DNA from 3 places in the Xanthomonas arboricola pv. juglandis genome. Region 1 is predicted to be linked to each of the others. Evidence: predicted binding sites of a transcription regulator. Region 1 holds the regulator's gene; each other region holds the start of a gene.

Region 1 (3,275 bases):
TGCCGTACGGCACGTGCGAGATGTCCTTCTGCACTTCGGCGTCGGTGAACTTGCGGCCAATCAGGCGCTTCACCGCGTAGAAGGTGTTCTTCGGGTTGGTCACCGCCTGGCGCTTGGCCGAGGCACCGACCAGCACTTCGCCATCCTTGGTGTAGGCGACGATCGAAGGCGTGGTGCGGTCGCCCTCGGAATTTTCGATGACGCGGGCCTTGCCGCCGTCCATGATCGACACGCACGAGTTCGTGGTGCCGAGGTCAATACCAATGATCTTGCCCATGGATACGCTCCTGATGATTCTGTAGCTGTGTCCGGCGACGCCGGGTCTGGCTGAGATGTGGGGGTGGTGCGCAGGTGTTCAAGCCACCTGCACGAATCTGCGTTTCGCGCATGCGCCCGGCAGTTCAGCCGGGCGCTGCGGTTCAGTCGTGCTTGGCCACGACCACCAGGGCCGGGCGCAGCAGACGCTCGTTGAGCAGATAGCCTTTCTGGAACACCTGCACCACGTGGCCCGGGGCGATACCCTCGGCCTCGCCCTGGCTGATCGCCTGGTGCTGGTCCGGGTTGAACGGCTGGCCGACCGGGTCGAGCAGGGTCAGGCCGTTGTCGGCCGCCACCTTGAGCAACTGCTTGTAGGTCATGTCCAGGCCATCGCGCAGCGGGCTGGGCTCGGTGCCGGCCGCAGTCAGGCCGGCGTCCAGGCTGTCGAACACCGGCAGCAGCTCGCCCAGCAGCTTCTCGTTGGCGAACTTGCGTGCGTTCTCGACATCGCGGGCGATGCGCTTGCGCTGGTTTTCCAGATCGGCCCGCTCGCGCAGGGCATCGGCCTTGACCAGCGCGATCTCGCTGCGCAGCGACTCGATCTCGGCCTTGAGCGGATCGGTCTCGGGTGGGTTCTGGGACAGGTCTTCGGAGTCGAATTCGGGGTGGTCTTGGTTCATGTGCAGTTCCCGGGCAAGCGGAACGCCCGCCCCAACGTCACCCCGTATGTGGGCGCGCGCGCGCGTTTCAAGCAAAACGATCGTATCGATCGCTGCCGCTTATCGCGTGCCGGGCGGTTCCATGGCCGCGCCCAGCACCTGGGCGGCGGTCTGCACCAGCGGAATCACCCGGTCGTAGGCCATGCGTTTGGGCCCGATCACGCCCAGCACGCCCAGCACCTGGCCATTGGCGGCATACGGCGCGGTGACCAGCGAGACATCGTCCAGCGACACCATGCCGGTCTCTTCGCCGATGAAGATGCGCACGCCCGGCGCCTGGATGGTGCGTTCGAGCAGCTGCAGGATCTCGCGCTTGCTGGCGAAGGCCTCGAACAGCTCGCGCAGCCGGTCCAGGTCCGACAGGTCCTGCACGCCCATCAGGCGGGTCTGCCCGGCCATCACCATGTCGTCGGCGTCGGCCGGCACCAGCGCCTCGCTGGCCAGATCCACGCTATGCGCCAGCAGCTGCTCCATCTCGTTCTTGGCCATGCGCAGCTCGCGCAGCAGCGAGGCGCGGATGTCTGACAGCGCGCGCCCGGCAAATTGCGCATTGAGGTAATTGGCCACCCGCTCCAGCTCGGCCGGCTCGTAGGCCCGGCGCGGCTCGATCACCCGGTTCTGCACCTCGTTGTCGGCAAACACCAGGATCGCCAGCACCCGGCGCGCGTCCAGCGCCACGAAGTCGATATGCCGGAACGCGAACTGCTCGCGCCGCGGCGCACTGACCACGCCGACGAAATGGCTCATCGCCGACAGCATCTGCGAGGCGCTGCCCAGCAGCGACTGGGTGCCGTTGCCGCTGGCAAGCTCCGCGCGCAGGCGGCGCACTTCTTCCTCGCCGGGCGACTGCATCTGCACCAGGCTGTCGACGAATACCCGGTAACCGTGCGCAGTGGGCACCCGCCCGGCCGAGGTATGCGGAGAGCTGAGCAGCCCCACATCCTCCAGATCGGCCAGGATGTTGCGGATGGTGGCCGGGCTGACGTCCAGCCCCGCGTGCTGGGCCAGCGTCTTGGAACCGACCGGCTCGCCATCGCGGATATAGCGGGCAATCAGCGTCCGCAGCAGTTGGCGTGCGCGGGGATCGAGCGTTGGGGACTGTGACGCGCGCATGGGATCATCCGGTGAGACTGGGCATAGATAATGTCTGGCCCTGCGGTTGGCAAGCGTCTTATTCCCTGCCCGCCGCTCCCACCCTAAGCTTCCCCAAAGCGTTCACACTCGATCCCATGCTCAGACACCTCTCCATCAAGGATTTCGCCGTCGTCCGCGCCACCGAACTGGAATTCGGGCCAGGCATGACCGTGGTTTCCGGCGAAACCGGCGCCGGCAAGTCGCTGATGGTGGACGCGCTGGGCTTCCTGTCCGGGCTGCGCGCCGACAGCGGCGTGGTCCGCCACGGTGCCGATCGCGCCGAGCTGTCGGCCGAATTCCAGCTGCCGGCCCAGCACCCGGGCCTGACCTGGCTGTCGGACAACGAACTCGACGACGATGCGCAATGCCAGCTGCGCCGGATCATCCGTGCCGATGGCGGCTCGCGTGCCTGGATCAACGGCCGCCCGGTGACCTCTTCGCAACTGGCGGAGCTGGCCTCGCGGCTGGTGGAGATCCACGGCCAGCACGAACACCAGGCCCTAATGGCCCGCCACAGCCAGCTCGCCCTGCTCGACGCCTACGCCCGCAACGGCGCGCAGCGCGAGCAGGTGCGCCAGGCCAGCCAGCGCTGGCAGGCCCTGCTGGACGAGCGCGATGCGCTGTCCGCGCAGGGCGATGTCTCAGACCGCATCGGCTTCCTGGAACACCAGCTCAGCGAACTGGAACGCGAGGACCTGGATCCGGCCGCGATCGCCGCGCTGGACGTCAATCACCGCCGCCAGGCGCATGCCACCGCATTGATCGGCGCCTGCGACAGCGTGGCCCTGCAGCTCAATGGCGACGACGGCGCCTCCGCGCTGGGCCTGCTGCAGGACAGCCGCCACGACCTGGCGCGCGTGGCCGAGCACGAGCCACGCCTGGGCGAGGTCGATGCACTGCTGGACAGCGCCGTCATCCAGATCGAGGAGGCGCTGGCCCTGCTCGACCGCGTGCGCGACGACCTGGAGGCCGACCCGGCCCAGTTCGAGGCGATGGAGCGCCGGCTCGGCCGCCTGCACGATCTGGCCCGTAAGCACCGCGTCACCCCGGACGAGCTGGCCGCCCAGCGTGACCGCATGAGCCTGGAAGTGGAGAGCCTGCGCGGCGCCGACGAGCGCCTGCAGCAGCTGGACAAGCATATCGAGGCGGCAATCGGCGTCTGGC
Region 2 (3,275 bases), 2.4 Mb from region 1:
AGCGCGCCGCGCGCATCATCTTCGGCGGTGCCACCGACGACCCGCCGCCCAGCAGCAAGGACGGATGACAGCGGCGCAGGCCGTGCGCGATGCTGTGCGGCCTGATGCGACGGTCTGATCGTGACCACTCTCCTGTTTCTGCTGGATCTGCTCGGCACCTTCGTGTTCGCCCTCAGCGGCGCGACCGTGGCGGTGCGCAATCGCCTGGATCTGTTCGGCGTACTGGTGCTGTCGTGCGCGGCGGCGGTGTCCGGCGGCATCGTGCGCGATGTGCTGATCGGCGCCACCCCGCCGGCCGCGCTGGTGCATCCGCAGTACCTGCTGGTCGCCTGCCTTGCCGGCGTGGCCGGTTTCTACTGGCATGCGGCGGTGGAACGGCTGCGCAACCCGGTGCAGCTGTTCGACGCGGCCGGGTTGGCGCTGTTTGCGGTCTACGGCACCAGCAAGGCGCTGGACTACCAGCTCAGCCCGCTCAGCGCGACCTTGCTCGGCATGCTCAGCGGCATCGGCGGCGGCATCGCGCGCGATCTGTTGGTGGCGCGGACGCCGGTGGTGCTGCAGGCCGAGCTGTATGCGGTCGCTGCGCTGGCCGGTGGCGGCCTGGTCGCGATCGGGCACATGCTCGCGGTACCGCAGGCCTGGTCGCTGGCGACCGGTGCGCTGGTCTGTTTCGGGCTGCGCTTCATGGCCATCCGCTACGGCTGGCATCTGCCGGTGGCGCGCCTGCCGGAATAGCGCGGGCGAGCGCAGCGCGGTCGATCATCGGCGAGCGACCATGACGAACCACCACGCGTCGTCGGACTCGACGCAGCACCGGCAGCCCACATGCAAACGGCCCGGAAAACCGGGCCGTTTGTGCAACACCTGGGGCACGATCGAAGGATCAGGCCACGAACAGTGCCTTCATCTTCTTCAGCGCATTCGCCTCGATCTGGCGGATACGCTCGGCCGACACGCCGTACTCGTCGGCCAGCTCCTGCAGCGTCACCTTGGAGTCGGAGTCCAGCCAGCGGCGCTTGACGATATCGCGCGAGCGCGTGTCCAGGCCGGCCATGCCTTCGCGCAGCAGCTGCAGCTGATTGTCTTCGCTGTCGTGACGCTCGTAGGCCTGCGACGGATCTTCGTCGTTTGCGACCAGGTAGCTCACCGGCGACGGCGGGCCGTGATCGTCGTCTTCGTCGGACGAGGCGTCGAAGCCGATATCGCGACCGGACAGACGCGACTCCATCTCCATCACTTCGCGCTCGGAGACGTTCAGGTCCTTGGCGACCGCAGTCACCTCGGACGCATTGAGCCAGCCCAGGCGGGTCTTGGACTTGCGCAGGTTGAAGAACAGCTTGCGTTGCGCCTTGGTCGTGGCGACCTTGACGATGCGCCAGTTCTTCAAGATGAACTCGTGCATTTCCGCACGGATCCAATGCACCGCGAAGCTGACCAGGCGCACGCCCATTTCCGGGTCGAAGCGCTTGACCGCCTTCATCAGGCCGATATTGCCTTCCTGGATCAGGTCGCCCAGCGGCAGGCCGTAGCCGTTGTAGCCGCGAGCGACGTGCACCACGAAACGCAGGTGGGAATGGACCAGCTCACGCGCGGCGTCCAGATCCAGCTCGTCACGGAAGCGACGGGCAAGATTCTGTTCCTCATCGACCGACAGCACCGGGATCTGGTGCACGGCACCGATGTAGGCGTCCAGCGAACCGAGCGCACTGGGAATCGGGAGATTGTTTGCCACTAGGGCAGTCGAGGTGATCTGGTTCATAGGGCACCATCTTAGCAGTCGAACTATTGGACTGCCGGGTACAGAAAGAGTTCCCAGCGTTCCATTTATAGGACGTTCGGGCTTCTAGCGTTGCCGTCGTTCTACGGCGCAGCTCCCCGACTTCGAGCACCTACGCTACCACCGCCGCCCTGCGCAGACCGTGACAAAGACGCCGCGAAACGGGCCGGCGCCGGTATCGTTCAGCCGCTGGCCGAAGTGGTGTCCAGCGCGTTGCGCGGCGGCAGCGACCAGTCGATCGGGCCCAGCCCGCGGCGCTGCAGATGCTCGTTGGTCTTGGAGAAGTGCTGGCAGCCCAGAAAGCCGCGATGCGCCGACAACGGCGAGGGATGCGGCGCCTTGAACACGCGATGGCGCGCCTGGTCGATGACCTTGCCCTTGGACTGCGCGTAGCTGCCCCAGAGCAGGAATACCAGGCCTTCGCGCTCGCGGTTGAGGGTCTCCACCACATGGTCGGTGAAGCCTTCCCAGCCCTTGTTCTGGTGCGCGCCGGCACGGCCCTGCTCCACCGTCAGCACCGCATTGAGCAGCAGCACGCCCTGGCGCGCCCACGGCATCAGATAGCCATGGTCCGGCCGCGCGATCCCCAGGTCGTCCTGGATCTCCTTGTAGATGTTGAGCAGCGACGGCGGCACCGGTACGCCGGGCAACACCGAAAAGCACAGCCCATGCGCCTGGCCTTCACCGTGATACGGATCCTGGCCCAGGATCACCACCTTGACCTGCTCGAACGGGGTGGCGTCGAAGGCCGCAAAGATCTGCGGGCCCGGCGGGAACACCCGCGCCCCGGCCGCCTTGCGCTGGCGCAGGAATGCGGACAGCTCCTGCATTTCCGGGCGCAGCAACCAATCGCCCACCCGCGCCTTCCACGACGGTTCCAGCTGGATACGCGCTTCCACTTCAGCCACTTCGGTCATAGCGTGACAGCCTGGTCCTCGAGCCGTGCCAGGCGCAGCTGGAACAGCACCTTGGTCACCAGCAGACGTTCTTCGATGGGTTTTTGCACCAGGTCGTTGGCGCCGGCGCGCAGCAGCTCGGACTGGTTGCGCGGATTGGTGTCGCCGGTCATCACCAGCACCGGCAGGCGACGCTTGCCGTAGGCGAAGTCGATGCGGATGCGCTCGACCACGTCGCGGCCGTTGAGCTCGCCCTTCAGGGTTACATCGGTCAGCACCACGTCGATGCGGCGCTCGGTGCGGCCCAGCGACTCGGCGGTGAGCAGCGCGAAGGCATCCTCGGCGGTGAGCACATGCACCACCTTCAGGCTCTGCCGCTCGAGCATGCGCTTGGTCGCCTCGGCCACCACGCGGCTGTCCTCGATATACAGCACGGTCGCGCCGACCACCGGCTCGGGCTGCACATAGCCGCGGATGAAGGTCGCCAGGGCTTCGTGGCCCAGCGCCTTGTCGAAATAATCGGTGACGTATTCGGTGAAGCGGCGCTCCACCAGATGCTGCTGCGCATCGCCGGAGACCACGATCACCGGCACATAGGCCTG
Region 3 (3,275 bases), 1.1 Mb from region 1:
CGCGGGCCTTCTTTTCCTTCATTTCGATTTCGGTCGACGCGCCGACCTTGATCACTGCAACGCCACCGGCCAGCTTGGCCACGCGCTCCTGCAGCTTCTCGCGGTCGTAATCGGACGAGGTGTCTTCGATCTGGGTCTTGATCTGGCCAACGCGGGCTTCGATCGTGGCCGAGTCGCCGGCGCCGTCGATGATGGTGGTGTTCTCCTTGGAAACCTGCACCTTCTTGGCGCGGCCCAGGTCCTTGATCGTGGCCTTCTCCAGCGCCAGACCCACTTCCTCGGAGATCACGGTGCCGCCGGTCAGCACGGCCATGTCTTCCAGCATCGCCTTGCGACGGTCGCCGAAGCCCGGTGCCTTGACGGCCACGACCTTGACGATGCCACGGATGGTGTTGACCACCAGGGTGGCCAGCGCTTCGCCTTCGACTTCTTCAGCGACGATCAGCAACGGCTTGCCGGCCTTGGCCACGCCTTCCAGCACGGGCAGCAGGTCGCGCACGTTGGAGATCTTCTTGTCGTGCAGCAGGATGAACGGGTCGTCCAGGTCGGCCGACTGGCTCTGCTGGTTGTTGATGAAGTACGGGGAGAGGTAGCCGCGATCGAACTGCATGCCCTCGACCACGTCCAGCTCGTTTTCCAGGCCCGAGCCTTCTTCAACGGTGATCACGCCTTCCTTGCCGACCTTCTGCATCGCTTCGGCGATGATGTTGCCGATCGATTCGTCCGAGTTGGCCGAGATGGTGCCGACCTGGGCAATCGCCTTGTCGTCGGTGGTGGGCTTGGAGATGTTCTTCAGCTCGATGACGGCAGCCTTGACGGCCTGGTCGATACCGCGCTTGAGGTCCATCGGGTTCATGCCGGCGGCTACAGCCTTGGCACCTTCGCGGATCAGGGCCTGGGCCAGCACGGTGGCGGTGGTGGTGCCGTCGCCGGCGTTGTCGTTGGTCTTGGAAGCGACTTCCTTGACCATCTGCGCGCCCATGTTCTCGAACTTGTCAGCCAGTTCGATTTCCTTGGCGACGGAAACGCCGTCCTTGGTGATGGTCGGCGCGCCGAAGCTCTTCTCGAGCACGACGTTGCGGCCCTTCGGGCCCAGGGTGGCCTTGACGGCATTGGCAAGCACGTTGACGCCACGAACCATGCGGGTACGTGCGTCTTCACCGAAACGAATGTCTTTAGCAGCCATTTGTATGTAACTCCGGAAATGGGGAATAGGGAATGGGGAATCGGCAGATCAACAGCGTGAATCGGGGCGGGGTGGGATGGCGAAGTGGGTTAGCCGCTTTGCCCATTCCCGATTCCCAACTCCCGATTCCCGGCGCATAGCGCCTGATCAGCCGATGACGGCCAGGATGTCGTCTTCGCGCAGCACCTTGTACTCGACGCCTTCGGACTTGTAGCTGCTGCCGGCGTACTGGCCGTAGATGACCTTGTCGCCGACCTTGACCACCGGCGCGCGCAGGCTGCCGTTGTCCAGGGGCTTGCCGGCGCCGATGGCGACGACTTCACCCTTGGTGGACTTTTCCTTGGCGGAGTCCGGGATCACGATGCCGCCGGCGGAAACTTCGTCGGCTTCGATCGGCTTGACTACAACGCGGTCGTGAAGCGGCTTGATGCTCATAGAGAAAGACCCTCTTAAGTGATTGATTGGTCTGGAAATTATCGGCGATGTTAGCACTCGTATGTGACGACTGCCAGCACAGCGCGCGGAAAAAACCCGACAGAGCGGGTGCGGGCCAGAGATTGTGCTGTGTGGCCAGCTTTCAAGGGCTGGGGGCAAAAAATTTTCGCCGGGCAGTTCCGTGCCAGGGCCACGACGCGGCCGATACGACCTGGCGCGCATTGCCCCGCTGGCAACGGTCAGCCGGGTGGGAACCGGGCTGCGCAATCGCCAGCTGCGCCTGAGACCAGCTACCGAGCCACTGGCACGCCGGACGGTGCGCACCGAGCAGTCGCCGGAGCAGCCGCTCTAAAAATGGAACCAGGTTCCACCGATTGTCATGCGCACGTTTTACAGTCGGCCACGCATTCCCCGATCACAAGGAGCTGTCGATGAGGTTGCCGTCCCCCGCCCGTGTTTTCCCCTTGCGCTGGTCCCCCAGCTGCACGCTTCCCCTGGCCTGTGCGCTCGCGCTGGCCGTCCCCACCGCCCACGCGGCGGTGTTCATCAACGAACTGCATTACGACGACGCAGGCGCCTCCGGCGACAGCGGCGAAGGGGTGGAAGTAGTGGCCACCGCCGGCGAATCGCTGAGCGGCTACCGCATCTATCTGTACAACGGCAGCACACCGGGCGCAGCCACGGTCTACGCCAATACGGCGATGCCGGCCGGCAGCCTGGTCAGCTGCGGCAGCCAGGTGCGCGTGGCCACGGTGGGCTACGCCAGCAACGGCGTGCAGAACGGGCCCAACGACGGCGTGGCGCTGGTCGACCCCAATGGGCAGCTGGTGCAGTTCCTCAGTTACGAAGGCGCCATCACCGGCAGCGGCGGGCCCGCCGCCGGCATCACCAGCCAGAACCTGCCGGTCAGCGAGAGCAACAGCAGCGCGGTCGGCAGTTCGCTGCAACTGACCGGCACCGGCAGCAGCGCGGCCAACTTCAGCTGGGCCGGCTCGTCGGCGCAGACCTTTGGCGCGTGCAACCGCGGCCAGAGCTTCAACGGCAGCGGCGGTGGCGGCGAGACCGGCGCCGCACCGACGATCACCAGCACCACCCCGACCCAGGGCGCGACCGGCTTTCCCGCCGCCGGCGACCTGAGCGTGAGCTTCAGCGAGGCGGTGACGCTGAGCAGCGGCGCCTTCGCACTGAGCTGCGCCAGCTCCGGCACGGTGGCGCTGAGCTACCCGACCAGCGGCACCCGCTTCAGCCTGTCCACCAACACCGCCTTGGTCGGCGGCGAGCGTTGCACCCTGGCGATCACCGCCAGCGCCATCCGCGATGCCAGCGGGCTGAGCCCGGCCGCCAACCAGTCGATCGCCTTCACCGTGGCCACCGCCAGCGGCGGCGGCACCGGTTATTACTCGCGGGTCAACACCGCCAATGCCAGCCAGCTGCGCTGTTCGCTACATACGGTGATCAAGGGCCACACGGTCTATCCGTACAGCGGCTCGGGCACCAGCACCTGGACCATCCTGGAAATGGCCGATGAGGATCCCAACAACAGCGGCCGGATCCTGGACGCCTACCGCAACCGCAGCTACGCCAAGGGCAGCGACCGTGCCGGCACCGGGAGCGGGCTGACCTACAACCGCGAGCACACCTGGCCCAACTCGCT

What was found. The regulator HrcA, encoded in region 1, represses chaperone genes, less so after heat shock. The targets are predictions, from matches to a motif close to TTNGCACTCNNNNNNNNNGAGTGCNAA.
Region 2: the regulator HrcA is predicted to act here: its motif matches at 1,771-1,797, upstream of rpoH (RNA polymerase sigma factor RpoH).
Region 3: the regulator HrcA is predicted to act here: its motif matches at 1,672-1,698, upstream of KHN93_RS02995 (co-chaperone GroES).

The regions. Positions count from the first base shown of each region.
Region 1 is NZ_HG999362.1:1,833,232-1,836,506, reverse strand. Features, by position in the region: gene dnaK (molecular chaperone DnaK) at 1-277, opposite strand, end outside; gene grpE (nucleotide exchange factor GrpE) at 420-938, opposite strand; gene hrcA (heat-inducible transcriptional repressor HrcA) at 1,038-2,090, opposite strand; gene recN (DNA repair protein RecN) at 2,207-3,275, shown strand, end outside.
Region 2 is NZ_HG999362.1:4,405,857-4,409,131, forward strand. Features, by position in the region: gene KHN93_RS19040 (NAD(P)/FAD-dependent oxidoreductase) at 1-68, shown strand, start outside; gene KHN93_RS19045 (trimeric intracellular cation channel family protein) at 121-735, shown strand; gene rpoH (RNA polymerase sigma factor RpoH) at 884-1,759, opposite strand; gene ung (uracil-DNA glycosylase) at 1,960-2,685, opposite strand; gene KHN93_RS19060 (response regulator) at 2,691-3,275, opposite strand, start outside.
Region 3 is NZ_HG999362.1:701,322-704,596, reverse strand. Features, by position in the region: gene groL (chaperonin GroEL) at 1-1,186, opposite strand, end outside; gene KHN93_RS02995 (co-chaperone GroES) at 1,334-1,621, opposite strand; gene KHN93_RS02990 (endonuclease) at 2,053-3,275, shown strand, end outside.